2 regions of the Aminobacter sp. Y103A genome follow, and region 2 is predicted to be linked to the other one. Evidence: predicted binding sites of a transcription regulator. Region 2 holds the regulator's gene; the other holds the start of a gene.
What was found. Region 2 encodes HrcA, which represses chaperone genes, less so after heat shock. Its sites were predicted from a motif close to GTTAGCACTCNCNNNNNGNGAGTGCTAAC; they were not measured.

Region 1: groES (co-chaperone GroES) is a predicted target of HrcA. The motif match lies at 5,461-5,489, and genes of this name have one in related genera.

The regions. Positions count from the first base shown of each region.
Region 1 is NZ_AP017986.1:2,301,282-2,309,126, reverse strand. It holds gene Amn_RS11300 (pilus assembly protein) at 1-1,102, shown strand, start outside; gene Amn_RS11295 (DHA2 family efflux MFS transporter permease subunit) at 1,210-2,751, opposite strand; gene Amn_RS11290 (HlyD family secretion protein) at 2,869-4,017, opposite strand; gene Amn_RS11285 (MarR family winged helix-turn-helix transcriptional regulator) at 4,014-4,484, opposite strand; gene Amn_RS11280 (DsbA family protein) at 4,771-5,385, shown strand; gene groES (co-chaperone GroES) at 5,544-5,840, shown strand; gene groL (chaperonin GroEL) at 5,905-7,557, shown strand; gene Amn_RS11265 (DeoR/GlpR family DNA-binding transcription regulator) at 7,730-7,845, opposite strand, start outside.
Region 2 is NZ_AP017986.1:672,658-680,502, reverse strand. It holds gene Amn_RS03265 (ABC transporter ATP-binding protein) at 1-802, opposite strand, end outside; gene Amn_RS03260 (HlyD family secretion protein) at 873-1,829, opposite strand; gene Amn_RS03255 (CerR family C-terminal domain-containing protein) at 1,826-2,509, opposite strand; gene Amn_RS03250 (CYTH domain-containing protein) at 2,589-3,065, shown strand; gene Amn_RS03245 (CHAD domain-containing protein) at 3,062-3,994, shown strand; gene Amn_RS03240 (YiiX/YebB-like N1pC/P60 family cysteine hydrolase) at 4,047-4,844, shown strand; gene Amn_RS03235 (hypothetical protein) at 4,857-5,054, opposite strand; gene hrcA (heat-inducible transcriptional repressor HrcA) at 5,079-6,149, opposite strand; gene rph (ribonuclease PH) at 6,299-7,015, shown strand; gene Amn_RS03220 (VOC family protein) at 7,026-7,436, shown strand; gene rdgB (RdgB/HAM1 family non-canonical purine NTP pyrophosphatase) at 7,436-7,845, shown strand, end outside.

The DNA of each region.
Region 1 (7,845 bases), 1.6 Mb from region 2:
GGACCGGGAGGCTCTACCAAACACCGTCAGGCGGGTTTGCAAGCGCTACAGCAGCGGCAGGTGTCGCGAGTATACCAACGAACCAGAATACGAATACACGGTTACCCAATATACGAGCTGGCAAGGCTGCGTCGAAGCACGGCCGGCGCCCTACAACACCAATGACGCGGCAGCAACATCGACACATCCCGAAACGCTGTTCGTCCCGATGTTTGCGCCCGATGAGCCGAGGCATCTGTGGACCGACCTGAATGATGACGGCATTCCCGATCTGAACACCGACAACTGGAGCTACGACAACGACTGGTGGGCGGACTGGGAAAACACCACCACCAAGCCGAGACAGGCGGACATGCGCAAATATTTCCGCGTCAAGCCTTATGACGCGGCAGCCGCCCCTGACGGCAATGGTCCGAACTATTCCTGCACCACCAATCCGATCACCCCGCTGACCGACATCAGCGTGACCGGCGGAAAAGACGATATCAAGAAGGCCATCGACGACATGGAGCCGTCGGGCAACACCAACGTGCCGGAAGGCACCGCCTGGGGCTGGCGGGTCGTCTCGAGCCCTGCGCCGTTCACCGGCGGCAGGTCTGAATCGGAAAAGGGCAACGACAAGGTCATCATCGTCTTGACCGACGGCGCCAACACCTACAGCTCGTTCGGCGATTCGAGCTATGCCAACAACCGCTCGACCTATGCCGCCTATGGTTATGCCGGCAAGGGCTACAACGGCACCAGCACCTCGCGCATCTTCATGGGCACCAGTTCGTCGGTGAGCAAGTCGACCTACACCAGCGACAACTTCCAGGCGGCGATGGACGAGACGATGCAGACGGTCTGCTCCAACGCCAAGGGTCCCAATGCCCGCAAGATCGACGGCCAGGGCAATGACGCCGTCGTCGTCATGACCGTGTCGCTCGACCTCAGCGAAAGCAAGACCGCCGAGAAGAAGGCCATCGACGCGATGAAGTCCTGCGCCTCCTATTCGCGCACGACCATCGGCAAGAAGCTCTACTGGAATGCCACCGGCGCCAATCTGATGCAGGTGTTCAAGGAGATCGCCGACGAACTGTCGAACCTGCGCATCGTCGGCTAGCCGCCGATACGGACATGAAAAGGCGCCGTCCTCGCGGGCGGCGCCTTTTCTTGTCGGTCCATATGCGCTGCCGGCGCAGCTCAGTCCATATGCGCTGCCGGCGCAGCTCAGTCCATATGCGCTGCCGGCGCAGCGCTGGCCGCCGCCTGCACCTTCGGCTTGCGCAGCAGAAGCGCCAGCGGAATGGCGCAGAGCGAGACGATCATCATCAGCTTGAAGTCGTCGATGTAGGAGATCATCAGCGCCTGGATGTTGACCAGGCCGTCGACCTGCGACAGCGCCGTCGGGTTGCCTGATACCGCCCCCGGCGACAGTGCCATCAGGTTCGGGTTGAACGGCGTGATGTTGGCCGACAGCTCGGCGTGGTTGATCTGGACATTGCGCGTCAGAAGCACCGAGACGATCGAAATGCCGATCGACGAGCCGATGTTGCGGACCAGGCTGAACAGGCTCGCGGCATCGGTACGGTATTGCGGCGAAAGCGTCGCGAAGGCCACCGTCGACAGCGGCACGAAGACGAGGCCGAGGCCCAGGCCCTGCACGACGCCGGTCGAAACGATCAGGAACGCATCCATCTGCGGTGTGAAGCCGGTCATGTAATAGAGCGACAGTGCGGTCAGAAGCAGGCCTGCGACGACCAGGTAGCGGTTGTCGACCATGCGCACCAGGCGTCCGACCAAAAGCATCGAGATCATCGTGCCGACGCCGCGCGGCGCCATGACCAGGCCGGTGGTGATGGTCGGGTAGCCATAGATGCGGGCCAGCATCGGCGGCAGCAATGCCAGGCTCGCCAGCAGGATCACGCCGATGACGAAGATGAACACGAGGCCGGTGACGAAGTTGCGGTCGGTGAAGATCCTGGGGTCGAGGAACGTATTCTTCGACATCGCCATATGAACGGCAAAGACCCAGAAACCTGTGATCGCCAGGCCGAGCTCGATCCAGATCTCGACGGCCGAGAACCAGTCGACCTCACCGCCGCGGTCGAGCATCAGCTGCAGCGCGCCGACGCCGAGCGACAGCATGGCAAAGCCGAAGAAGTCGAAGCCGCGCAGGCGCTTGCCGATGGCCGGCAGATAGGCGGCCGAGCCGAGGAAGGCGACGATGCCGACCGGCAGGTTGATGAAGAACACCCAGCGCCAGTTGAAGCTCTCGGTCAGCCAGCCGCCGAGCGTCGGGCCGATGATCGGGCCGACCATGATGCCGGCGCCCCACAGCGCCATGGCCTGGCCGTGGCGCTCCTTGGGATTGATGTCGAGCAGGAAGGTCTGGCTCAACGGCACGATGGCCGCGCCGAACACGCCCTGGAGGACGCGGAACAGCACCATCGTCTCCAGGCTCCAGGCGACGCCGCAGAGCATCGACATGATGGTGAAGCCGACGACCGAGACGAGGAACAGCTCCTTGCGGCCGAAACGGTCCGACATCCAGCCGGTCAGCGGCGTCATGATGGCGGCGGCGACGATGTAGGAGGTCAGCACCCAGTTGATGGTGTCCTGGGACGCGCCGAGATCGCCGACCATCGAGGGCAGCGCGACATTGGCAATGGTGGTGTCGAGCACCTGCATTACCGTCGCCAGCATGATGGCAACGGTGATCAGGCCGCGATGCGGCACGTCGGTGAGGGATTTTGCTGCTGACTGGCTCATTCGACCAACCCTTGGGACCTGATGGTCGTCAAGCGGCGACCAGAAGCCGGAGTTCCGGCCGCATCAACGCGACCGGATCCACTTCGAAAATTCACTTAGACATTGAGGTGACGGCGCCTATTCCGCCGCCACCGCGTGACCGAAAATGCTGCCGAAGCCGCGCGACACGCCGGTGTCGATCGATACGGTGGCGCTCATGCCGGTGCGCATGGCGAGACCGGCGTCAGTGGCGTCGACCTTGATCCTGACCGGAATGCGCTGCGTGACCTTGACCCAGTTGCCGGTGGCGTTCTGGGCCGGCAGCAGCGAGAACTCGGCGCCGGTGCCGGCGCCGATCGCCTCGACGGTGCCGCGGAAGGTGCGGTCCGGATAGGTGTCGAGCACGATCTCGGCTTCCTGGCCCGCCTTCATGTGGGTCAGCTGCGTTTCCTTGAAATTCGCCTCGATCCAGGTGTCGCCCGTCTCGACGAGGCTGAACAAGGCGGTGCCGGTGCCGACGAACTGGCCGACCTTGAAGGACGCGGCCTGCGAGACCACGCCGTCGGCGGGGGCGCGGACCGTCGTCTGGGCCAGGTTGAAGGCGGCCTTGTCGCGTGCGGCAAGCGCCGACAGAACCGTCGGGTGCTTGTCGGTCTCGATGTCGGGATTGCCGCCAAGCGCCGCCTTGGCGCTGGCGATGCCCTGCACCGCCGCACTGTGCTGCTCCTCAGCCTTGTCGAGGTCCATGCGGGCCTCGTCGAGCGACGACTTGGTGTTGACGCCCTTGGTGACCAGGCCGTTGCTGCGGTCGAACTGCGCCCGGGCATAGTCGAGGCCGCTGGCCGCGACCCGTTCCTGGGCCACCGCCTGGCTGTAGGCGGCGCGCAACTGCTCGACATTGAGCCGGGCTGCGGCAAGGGATGCGTCCGACTGCGCCAGCGCGATCTTGTAGGGCTCGGGATCGACTTCGAACAGGACGTCGCCTGCCTTGACCGTGGTGTTGTCCGACACGTCGACCTTGACGATGCGGCCGGCCGCTTCCGAGGCGATGTTGACCTTGGCCTGGCGCAGATTGGCGTTTTCGGTTTCCTGGTAGCGGCCGCCGGTGACCCAGAAATAGCCGCCGCCGACCACCAGGGCGAGCGGCAAGGCCGCCATCAACAGAACGCGGCCGCGCTTCTTCGGCGCAGGCTGAGGTGCCGCGATCACGGGCTGGAGCTGGGTTGCGGCCGCACCATCCAGTTCGACCTTTGTGCTGTTCTCGTTCACTTTCGCCACCGCGTTCATGTCTTCGTCTCTCTCAAACAATTCGCATCCGTGGGCTCGCCAGCGGAAAGGTTGTCGATAATGGTGCGCAGGCCATGGACCGTGGCGAGGCGCTGTTCGTCGGAAAGGCCCGCCAGCGCCTTCTCGTAGACTTCGCCGGCCACCGCCTTGACCTTGGAAAAGGCCTCCAGCGCCTTGTCGGTCGGAAAGATCATCCGCACCCGTCTGTCGCTGGCGCCCTGGCGGCGCTCGATCCAGCCGCCCTCCTCCATCCGGTCCAGCAGTCGCGAGACGCTGATCGGCTCGATTTCAAGGAGCTCGGCAAGCCGCGCCTGGGCCACGCCCTCTTCCTTGACCAGCCGGACCAGCAGGCGCCATTGCGCCGCCGACAGCCCGAATTCGCTGCCGCGCTGCTCGAAACTGCGCCGCACCAGCCTTGCCGCGTCGTGGATCAGGAAACCCAGCCTGTCGATGCCTTCGTTTTTCATGAGCCGCATATATTATAAGCATGCTTATCATTCAAGCGGCGTTTTTGCATTGCACACTTGCATTCACGTCCGGGCATCCACGTCCCGGCCTTCACATCATCGTGTGCCGGCGCGGCGATTAGGCGGCTGTTAATCATGCGGGCTCATCGTCTAGGACAATTCCAGGAAAAGTGTGCAGCGGTTTTCCGTCCGGAATTGCGCAAAAACAAATAGCTAGAGAGATTCCGCGATTCGAAGAAAAGCGGAAACTCTCTAGGACAACGCCACGACAAACAGGATCGATCGCATGCCCGACCGGTCGCCCAACCGGCGTCATATCCTCAAGGCCGTTGTTGCCCTTGGCGCGCTGACCCCGCTGCCGCTCTGGGCCAATCCGATGCCGAGCGTCGAAGACGTCGCCTTCGACCCCGATATCCCGGTGCTCGGCAATCCCGACGGCGACGTCACGGTGGTCGAGTTCACCGACTATCAGTGTCCCTATTGCAAGCTGAGCTTCCTGCAATTGTCCGAGGTGATGAAGGAAGACACGGGCATTCGCCTGGTGCTGCGCGACTGGCCGATCTTCGGCGAGGTCTCGCGCAATGCCGCCCTGCTCACCCTGGCCGCAAACAGCCAGGGCCGTTATGCCGATGCCGTTCAGACATTGATGACCGCCCGCGAACGACTGACATTCCGCAGCACCGCCAATCTGCTTGGCGAGGCCGGCGTCGATGTCGAGCGCGCCCGCGGCGATCTCCAGGCCAGGCAGGACGTGCTTGTCGGTGTGCTCGCCCGCAACGAGGCCCAGGCCACCGCTTTCCAGCTCCAGGGCACACCCGGCTTCCTGATCGGCAAGGCGCTCTACAAGCGCGGCATGACCTCGGACGACTTCCGAAAGGCCATCGCCCAGGCGCGCGGCTGACACCCCTAAAAACTCGCTGTCGCGAAGCTGTCATTCCCTTGACAGCCGAGGGGTGGCGGACTATCTCAGCGGCACGTTAGCACTCGCCTGAAGTGAGTGCTAACCAAGTCCGGTTCAGCCGGACCGAGGGTTCTCAACAGTTCACCGAGGAAGTTCAAATGGCAAAGTCGAAGTTCCGCCCGCTTCATGACCGCGTGGTCGTTCGCCGGGTCGAATCCGAATCCAAGACCGCCGGCGGGATCATCATCCCCGATACGGCCAAGGAAAAGCCGCAGGAAGGCGAAATCGTCGCCGTCGGCTCTGGCGCTCGCGATGAAGCCGGCAAGCTCGTCCCGCTGGACGTCAAGGCTGGTGACCGCGTGCTGTTCGGCAAGTGGTCGGGCACCGAAGTGAAGCTCAATGGCGAAGACCTTCTGATCATGAAGGAATCCGACATCATGGGCATCATCGGCTGATCGCCTGATATCCGCACCATCCAATCTGAAATTCGGGCCGTAAAGGCCCATCGAGGAGCTTAAAATGGCTGCTAAAGACGTAAAGTTCTCCCGTGACGCCCGCGAGCGCATGCTGCGCGGTGTCAACATCCTCGCCGACGCAGTGAAGGTGACGCTCGGTCCGAAGGGCCGCAACGTCGTCATCGACAAGTCGTTCGGCGCCCCGCGCATCACCAAGGACGGCGTCACCGTCGCCAAGGAAATCGAGCTTGAAGACAAGTTCGAGAACATGGGCGCCCAGATGGTCCGCGAAGTTGCTTCGAAGACCAACGACATCGCCGGCGACGGCACCACGACCGCGACCGTTCTGGCCCAGGCCATCGTTCAGGAAGGCCACAAGGCCGTTGCCGCCGGCATGAACCCGATGGACCTGAAGCGCGGAATCGACCTCGCTGTCGGCGAAGTCGTCACCCACCTCGTCAAGTCTTCGAAGAAGATCAAGACTTCGGAAGAAGTCGCCCAGGTCGGCACCATCTCGGCAAACGGCGAGAAGGAAATCGGCTCGATGATCGCCGAGGCGATGCAGAAGGTCGGCAACGAAGGCGTCATCACGGTTGAAGAAGCCAAGACCGCCGAGACCGAGCTGGAAGTCGTCGAAGGCATGCAGTTCGACCGCGGCTACCTCAGCCCCTACTTCGTCACCAACGCCGACAAGATGGTTGCTGACCTCGAAGACGCTTACATCCTCCTCCACGAGAAGAAGCTGTCGAACCTCCAGGCGATGCTGCCGGTCCTCGAAGCCGTCGTGCAGACCTCGAAGCCGCTGCTCATCATCTCGGAAGACGTCGAAGGCGAGGCTCTGGCCACGCTCGTCGTCAACAAGCTGCGTGGCGGCCTGAAGATCGCCGCCGTCAAGGCTCCGGGCTTCGGCGATCGCCGCAAGGCCATGCTGGAAGACATCGCCATCCTGACCGGTGGCCAGGTCATCTCGGAAGACCTCGGCATCAAGCTCGAGAACGTCGGCCTCAACATGCTCGGCCGCGCCAAGAAGGTGTCGATCTCCAAGGAGAACACCACCATCGTCGACGGCGCCGGCAAGAAGGCCGAGATCCAGGGCCGTGTCGCCCAGATCAAGCAGCAGATCGAAGAGACCACGTCGGACTACGACAAGGAGAAGCTGCAGGAACGTCTCGCCAAGCTGGCAGGCGGCGTTGCCGTCATCCGCGTCGGCGGTGCGACCGAGATCGAGGTCAAGGAGCGCAAGGACCGCGTCGACGACGCGCTGAACGCAACCCGCGCCGCTGTCGAAGAAGGCATCGTTCCCGGCGGTGGCGTTGCCCTGCTGCGTTCGTCGCTCGCCATCAAGGCTGTCGGCGAGAACTCCGACCAGGCTGCCGGCATCAACATCGTCCGTCGCGCTCTGCAGGCTCCGGCCCGCCAGATCGCCTCGAACGCAGGTGCGGAAGCTTCGATCGTTGCCGGCAAGATCCTCGAGAACAAGACGGCTACCTTCGGCTACAACGCCCAGACCGGCGAATATGGCGACATGATCGCTTTCGGCATCGTCGACCCGGTCAAGGTCGTTCGTACGGCCCTGCAGGACGCAGCTTCGGTTGCCGGCCTGCTGGTCACCACCGAAGCCATGATCGCTGAAGCCCCGAAGAAGGACTCCGCCGGCGGCATGCCGGGCGGTATGCCTGGCGGCGGCATGGGCGGCATGGGCGGCATGGACTTCTAAGAAGTCCATAAAGCACGCCCATGAGCTAAAGTTGCTCAAGCCCGCTTGCGGGCTTGAGTGGCGGCATGGACTTCTAAGAAGTCCAGCTCCAGAAGCTTACGGAAAGGGCGCCTTCGGGCGCCCTTTTTCGTTTTGTACCCTCGTATCAGGCTTCGGCCTGAGGCCGCGGATTCTACCCGGCGCGCAGGACCGAAACGCCGGTGTCCGCGAAGATGGCCACACGCTCATCGGCAATTTCACCCTCGACGATCAGCGTCGAAATCTCGCCGATGCCACCGATGCGGAACG
Region 2 (7,845 bases):
CGAGCTTCTGCCTGTCGGAGCCGACGACATGAAGCGTCGCGCCGAAGGGGGCGACCTGCTCGACGCCGGGCCGGCCTTCAAGCGCGGAGGCGATCTGGTCGAGCCGCGGGCCCGAGACGACGAAAGTTGTCAGCCCGGCATTGCGCACGACCTCCTCGACGGTGCCCGACGCCAGCATCTTGCCATAGGAGATGTAGCTGATGCGGTGGCAGCGCTCGGCCTCGTCCATGTAGTGGGTGGAGACGAGCACGGTGAGCCCGCCGCGCGCCAGGCGGTGGATCTCGTCCCAGAATTCACGCCGCGCCTTGGGGTCGACGCCGGCGGTGGGTTCGTCGAGCAGAAGCAGCTTCGGCTTGTGCATGATACAGGCGGCGAGTGCCAGGCGCTGCTTCCAGCCGCCCGACAGCGTGCCGGCAAGCTGGTTACGGCGCGTGGTCAGACCGAGCTCTTCGAGGGTTCGGGCGACATGCTCCTCGACAGGTCTGAGCTTGTAGAGCCGGGCAACGAATTCGAGGTTCTCGCCGATCGTCAGGTCCTCGTAGAACGAGAACTTCTGCGTCATGTAGCCGACTTCGCGCTTGATCTTGAGGCTGTCGCTGCGCAAGTCGTAGCCCAGCACCTGGCCCTCGCCCTCGTCGGGCGTCAGCAGGCCGCACATGATGCGAATGGTGGTTGTCTTGCCCGAGCCGTTGGGCCCGAGGAAGCCGACGATCTCGCCTTCGGCGACGGTCATGGTGACATGGTCGACGACGGTCTTGTCGCCGAAGCGCTTGACGAGGTTGGTGACTTCGATGGCGTTCATGGGTGCCGTAGACAAGGCAGTAAGTGAATAGGGCAACAGGGCTGCAACGCGCCTGGCCTGCCCTACTGCCTTACTCCCCTGCTCCCTTCTCCAGTGCCACATCGACGATCTGGCCCGGCTGCAGCGCCGAGTTGGCGCCTTCAGGGCGCGCCTCGACGAGGTAGACGAGCTTCTGCCGGTTCTCGAGCGAGTAGATGACCGGCGGGGTGAATTCGGGATCGGGCGAGACGTAGCTGACCTTGGCGGTGAGCCCGTCGGCGCAGCCGTCGCAGCGTACGGCAAGGCGGGTGCCGACATGAACGGAGGAAAACGCGCGCTCCGGGATGAACAAGGTCAGCTTGACCGCGCCGTCGGGCAGCACCGACAGCACCGGCGAGGACGGGCCGGCGGTGTCGCCGGCATTGCGGATGACGTCGTTGATGCGGCCGGCGGCGGGTGCGGTCAGCGTGCGCTTGGACAGCCGCCACTCTGCCTGGCCGAGCGCTGAGCGGGCCTGCTCGACCTGCTTTTCGGCGGCCTTGATCACCTCGCTGCGGGCCGGCAGGCGGCCGACGGCGAGATTGGCTGTGGCCTGTCCAAAGGCCGCCTGGGCGACCTCGAGCTTGGTCGTCGCGTCGTCGAGCTGGGCCTGGGTGGCAATCGAACGTCGGGCGAGATCCTGGGTACGGGTCAGGCTGCGCTGGGCATCGTCGGCCTGGGCCTGGCTGGAGCGCACGGCTGCCTCGAGGGCGGCGATCTCGTCGGGACGCTTGCCGATCTTGAGGTCGGCGAGCTGCGCCTCTGCCTGGGCAAGGGCTGCCTCGGCCTGGGTCACCGCGATCCTGGCGTCGCCGCTTTCCAGCGTGACGACGGGCTTGCCTGCCTCGACGCGGTCGCCGCGGCGGACGGAGACGGTTTCAACCTGCGCCACCTCGATGGGAGCGAGCTGGACATAGTCGCCCTCGACATAACCGACGGCCAGAGGTGCCGGGCCGGCACAGGCCGAAAACAGCTGTGCGGCAAAGGGTATGGAACACAGAACACTCATGGCTTTCCTGCCTTTCGCGCAGCGATGATGACTGCGACGTTTTCCCTGGCGATGCCGATGACCTTGCCGACTTCGGCGGGGCCGATGTCGACCCAGCCCATCCGGCGCAGGACCGCGGCGCGGGCGATGCGGAAGTAGACGACCTGGCCGATCATCATGAAGACGCTGATCCTGACGCGCTCACTCTCGGCCTCCTCGCCGGTGGCGGCGGCCCAGAGGTGACATAGCCTGCGGTGCACCGGCTCAAACACGCCGCTGTAGATACGATCAAGCGCATCGGTCGGCGTCGTCAGCTCGCGCAGCACGAACTGGACGATCTCACCAGCCTCGGGGCGGGCGACCATGAAACCGACCATACGCTCCACCGCCGCCTCGATCTGGGACTCGGCCTCTTCGGCGGAGACCACTTGCGGCTGGGCCAGCCCGGTATTGCCGAGCGCCTGGCTGGCGATCGCCTGGATGGTCGCCACGACATGGTCGGCTGCGGCCAGCCTCAGCCCTTCCTTGCCGCCGAAATGATAGGCGATCGAGCCGATATTGGCATTGGCTGCGGTGGCTATCTCGCGCGTCGAGGTGCCGTCGAAGCCCTGGCGGCCAAACAGTTTCAGGGCAGCCATCACCAGAGCCAGGCGGGTGGCGTCGGCTGCGGAGGGATTTTGCGGGGTTCGTGTCTTGCTCATTTCGGTTATTTAATCAATCGATTGATTAAAGTCAAATGAAATGTTGCACCGGCTGCCGGGCCGCGCTTTATTGGCGCCCATGGCCAAGGAAGTCGAACGCAAGTTCCTGGTGAACGGACAGGAGTGGCGAAGCCTTGTCGAAGGCAGGATCCGCATCCGCCAGTTCTATCTCGCCTCGAATACGGGCCGCTCCGTGCGGCTGCGCATCTCCGATGGCGAAGTGGCGACGCTGACCCTGAAATTCGGCTCCAGGGGTCGCGTGCGCGACGAATTCGAGTACCAGGTGCCCCTCGCCGAGGCCGAGGAGATGATGGATTTTGCCATCGGCCGTGTCATCGAGAAGACACGTCACCATGTTAGCCATCGTGGCCGCCTCTATGAGATCGACGTTTTCGGAGGCGAACTGAGGGGGCTGATCATCGCGGAACTCGAGACGCCGGAGGATGTTCCGGCATCCGAACTGCCGGCTTGGCTCGGCCGCGAGGTGACCGGCGATCCGCGCTACTACAATGCGTCGCTCGCCCACAGCGACGAGGTCCCGGAGGCCGTTGCATGAGCTTTCGCATCGATCCGCGCCTGGCGCTTACCGGCGAGGTCCGCCGTATCGCCGGCGAAGAGATCGAGAAGATCGCCGCCCATCTGGTCACCGCCCGCGACAATCCCGACAAGGCGCTGCACAAGGCGCGCAGGCGGCTCAAGGCGCTGCGCGCGCTGCTGCACCTGGTGTGGCCGGGCGACGAGGCCTTCTGCCGCGCGGAGAACGACCGCTACCGCGCCATCTCGGCCTCGATCGCGGCACCACGGCAGGCGACCGCGCTGATCGAAACCATCGACCGGCTGGCTGAGGATTTCGCCGAGTACGCCGCAGACGCCGGACTGATCGCAATCCGCGCCATGCTGGTGCGCCATCGCGCGCAGGCAGCCCATGGCGATGCAGGCCTGGACGCCGTCCTCGACACGGCAATCGGCGAATGCCAGGCAGGTTTCGAAGCGCTGCAGTCCCTCGCTCTGCCCGACCTGCCGGAGAATGCCGCCGACGTCCTGGCCGACGGCGCCTTGGCGACGCTGAGGCGGGCGCGCAAGGCGCTGCAGCAATCCCGCGAGCGCGGCGAAGCGGATGATTTTCATGAGCTGCGCAAGGCGGTGAAGCGGCATGCCGCACACCTGTCCCTGCTGCGCAAGCTGTGGCCCTCGCCGGTCAAGCCGCGCCGCGAGCGCGTCGAAGCGCTCGGCGAAAGCCTGGGCGAGTTGCACGACGTGTTCGTTATGCGCCAGCTGATCGAGGCCGGCGAAAAGCCGTTCGACGGCCTGGAACCGAAACAGCTGGTCAGGCTGCTCAAGCGCTCGGAGAAAGCGCTGCGCAAGCTGTGCCTCGCTGACGCCGCCGAACTGTTCGAGGACAAGCCACGGCGCACGGTGCGCAGGCTGGCCAAGAAGGTCCGCGACGACCTCGGCGGAACCGTGGCGGAAACTGAAGCCGACTAGCTGTTTGCCCCGCTGGCATCGCCGGCCCGGCTCATGTTACGTCCTGTGCGTCATGACGCAAAAGACCGACACCCTGCTCGACCGTCTCGGCCGCTGGCTCGCCTCCCGGCTGCAGGTCGAATCCTCCGGCTACGAGCCTTACACACCTTCCGACCCGGACACGCTGCGGCGAACGCTGGAGCCCGGCGACATCCTTCTGATCGAAGGCAACCAGCGCATTTCGGCCGTCATCAAGTATCTGACGCAGTCGACCTGGTCGCATTCTGCACTCTATATCGGCGACGCGCTGCCAGAGCCGACGGACGGATCGGAGCGGCCGCGGCTGATCGAGGTCAATCTCGGAGAAGGCTGCGTTGCCGTGCCGCTGTCGAAATACCGCACCTACAACACCCGCATCTGCCGGGCCAACGGCCTGTCACCGGAGGATCGCGACCATGTCGTCAGGTTCATGGTGCAAAGGCTCGGGCTGAAATACGACCTCAAGAACATCACCGACATGCTGCGCTACTTCATTCCGCGGCCGCCGGTGCCCGTGCGCTGGCGCCGCCGCATGCTGGCCTTCGGTTCCGGCGACCCGACACGCGCCATCTGCTCGACGATGATCGCGCAGGCCTATGGTGAGATCCGCTATCCGATCCTGCCCGAGATCACCCGCGCCCCCGGCCGCGCTTCGGCGCAGTCGACCTACATGCGCCAGGAGATCATGCACATCCGCCACCACTCGCTCTACACGCCGCGCGACTTCGACCTGTCGCCCTATTTCCGCATCGTCAAACCAACGCTGGAATATGGCTTCGACTACCGGCAGGTGACATGGGGCGAGCAGGACAAGGCCAGCAAAGGGGCGTGATCGCCCGACTGCTCATTCTTCCTGTTCGGAAAAATCGTCATCGAGGCGCTTTTCGAGGTCGACGAGGTCCTTGGGCAGCGGCAGGCCCTGGGCGCGCAACTCGGAGAGCTTCTCGCGCAGCTGTTCCTGCAACTCGTGTGAATCCTCGGGCTGGTTGACCATTTCCTGGAGCAGCACGGCTATCTGGGCCTTGATCTGTTCGAGTGCCATGGTCCGGTTCTCCGCAGTTTCAGCTCACCTCAGCATGCGCGAAATCAGCTGCGCCGTATAGTCGACCATCGGCACGATGCGGGCATAATTGAGCCGGGTCGGTCCGATGACGCCGAGCGCGCCGACCACGCGAGCGTCCTTGTCGCGATAGGGCGCGACGACCAGCGACGAGCCGGACAGCGAAAACAGCCGGTTTTCCGAGCCGATGAAGATGCGCACGCCCGAGCCTTCCTCGGCGAGGTCGAGCAACTGGATCAGCCCGTCCTGGGTTTCCATGTCCTCGAACAGGTGCTTGAGCAGTTCGATGTCGGCCTGGGCGGTGACGTTTTCGAGCAGATTGGCGCGGCCGCGCACGATCAGGCGCGCCGGCAGGCCGCTCTCGGCGCCGGCCCAGACGGCGAGACCCTTTTCGACGAGGTCCTGCGACAGCGTGTCGAGGGCTGCCTTGGTCTCGTCCTTGATACGGGCGATCTCCAGCCGGGCCTCGGCAAGGGTACGGCCTCGAATATGGGCATTCAGGAAGTTCGACGCTTCGTGCAGTTGCGAAACGGTGACGCCGAGCGGCAGCTCGACGACACGGTTCTCGACATCGCCATTCTGCGACACCAGCACGGCGAGCGCCTTGGTCGGTTCGAGTTGGATGAACTCGATGTGCTTGAGCGCGACCTCGTTCTTGGCGGCGAGGACGAGGCCTGCGCCGCGCGACATGCCCGACAGCATCTGGCTCGCCTCGGTCAGCATATGCTCCAGCGTGGCGCCCTCGCCCGAAGCCTTGACCTGCGCCTCGATCGTCCGGCGTTCGTCGTCAGGCAGATCGCCAAGCTCCATGAAGGCGTCGACGAAGAACCTGAGCCCCTTTTGCGTCGGCAGGCGGCCGGCGGAGATGTGCGGCGCGTAGACGAGGCCGAGCTGCTCGAGATCGCTCATCACGTTGCGGACGGTCGCCGGCGACAGCGACGACGGCAGCATGCGTGACAGGTTACGCGAGCCCACGGGCTCGCCATCCCTGAGATAGGAATCGACGATGCGCCGGAAGATGTCACGCGACCGCATATCGAGCGATTGCAGCGTGGGATCGGGTACCGCTTTGGTCATCTGCTTCATGGTCTCCGTCCAAAATGATATAGACCGCATGGCCGCGAACACAACAGCTCCAGCCACGGAACCGGTTTTCCTTTGCGCTGGTCCGGCCATGGGGCTACAAGCCGGCAACAATTTCCGATTTCGCCATAGAAAGTAGCCGTATGCGCCCCTCCAAACGCCAGTTCGACGAAATGCGCGCCATCTCCTTCGAGCGCAACATCTCCAAGCACGCCGAAGGCTCGTGCCTGGTCAAGTTCGGCGACACCCATGTGCTGTGCACGGCGAGCCTTGAAGAGAAGGTGCCGGGCTGGATGCGCAACACCGGCAAGGGCTGGGTGACGGCCGAGTACGGCATGCTGCCGCGCTCGACCGGCGAACGCATGCGCCGCGAAGCCTCTTCCGGCAAGCAGGGCGGCCGCACGCTGGAAATCCAGCGCCTGATCGGCCGCTCGCTGCGGGCCGTGGTAGACATGCAGGCGCTCGGCGAGCGCCAGATCACCGTCGACTGCGACGTCATCCAGGCCGATGGCGGCACCCGCACGGCCTCGATCACCGGCGCGTGGATCGCGCTGTACGATTGCCTGCGCTGGATGGAAGCGCGCCAGATGGTCAGCATCGACAAGGTGCTGAAGGACCATGTCGCGGCGATCTCCTGCGGTATCCATGATGGGCAGCCGGTCATCGACCTCGACTATCTCGAGGATTCCTCGGCCGGCACCGACGCCAATTTCGTCATGACCGGCAAGGGCGGCATCGTCGAGATCCAGGGCACCGCCGAAGGTACGCCGTTCTCGGAGGAAGAGTTCCTGCAGCTGATGGGCCTCGCCCGCAAGGGCATTGCGCGTCTGGTCGACCTGCAGAAGATGGCGGTGGGCTGAGGCTCTCGCCATGCAGCCCTCGGCGATCCTCGAATCCGCGCTCTATGTCACCGACCTCGATGCCGCAGAAAACTTCTACGGCGAGGTGATGGGGCTGGAGCGGATCGCCAAGGTGCCGGGGCGGCATGTGTTCTTCCGCTGCGGCCAGGGCGTGCTTCTGCTCTTTTACGCCGAGGCGACGCGGCAGCCACCGAAGCCCGATGCCAGGCTGCCGGTGCCGCCGCATGGTACGTCAGGCCCGGGGCATCTGTGCTTTGCCGGCACGGCCGAAGAAGTCGAGGACTGGAAGACGCGGCTCGAAGGCGAGGGTATAGCCATCGAAGCCGATTTCGAATGGCCCAATGGCGGCCGTTCCATCTATTTCCGCGATCCCAGTGGCAATTCGCTTGAGATCGCCGAGCCGAAACTATGGGGCCTTTGATGCGCAAGCTTGCCGACAATGAGATCGTGATCGCCAGCCACAATGCCGGCAAACTGCGCGAATTCGCCGACCTGATGGCGCCGTTCGGCATCGGGGCCAAGTCGGCCAAGGAATACGGCCTGCCCGAACCCGACGAGACTGGCACGACCTTCGAGGAAAACGCCTACATCAAGGCGCTGGCCGCGGCGACCGCGACCGGCCTGCCAGCCATGTCTGACGATTCAGGGCTGGTGGTCGACGCGCTCGACGGCGCACCCGGTGTCTATACCGCCAACTGGGCCGAAAAGCCTGATGGCACGCGCGACTTTGCCATGGCAATGCAGCGCACCGAGGACGCCCTGCAGGAGCGCGGTGCCAAGGCCGTCGCGCAGCGCACCGGCCGCTTCGTTGCCGTCATCTGCCTGGCATG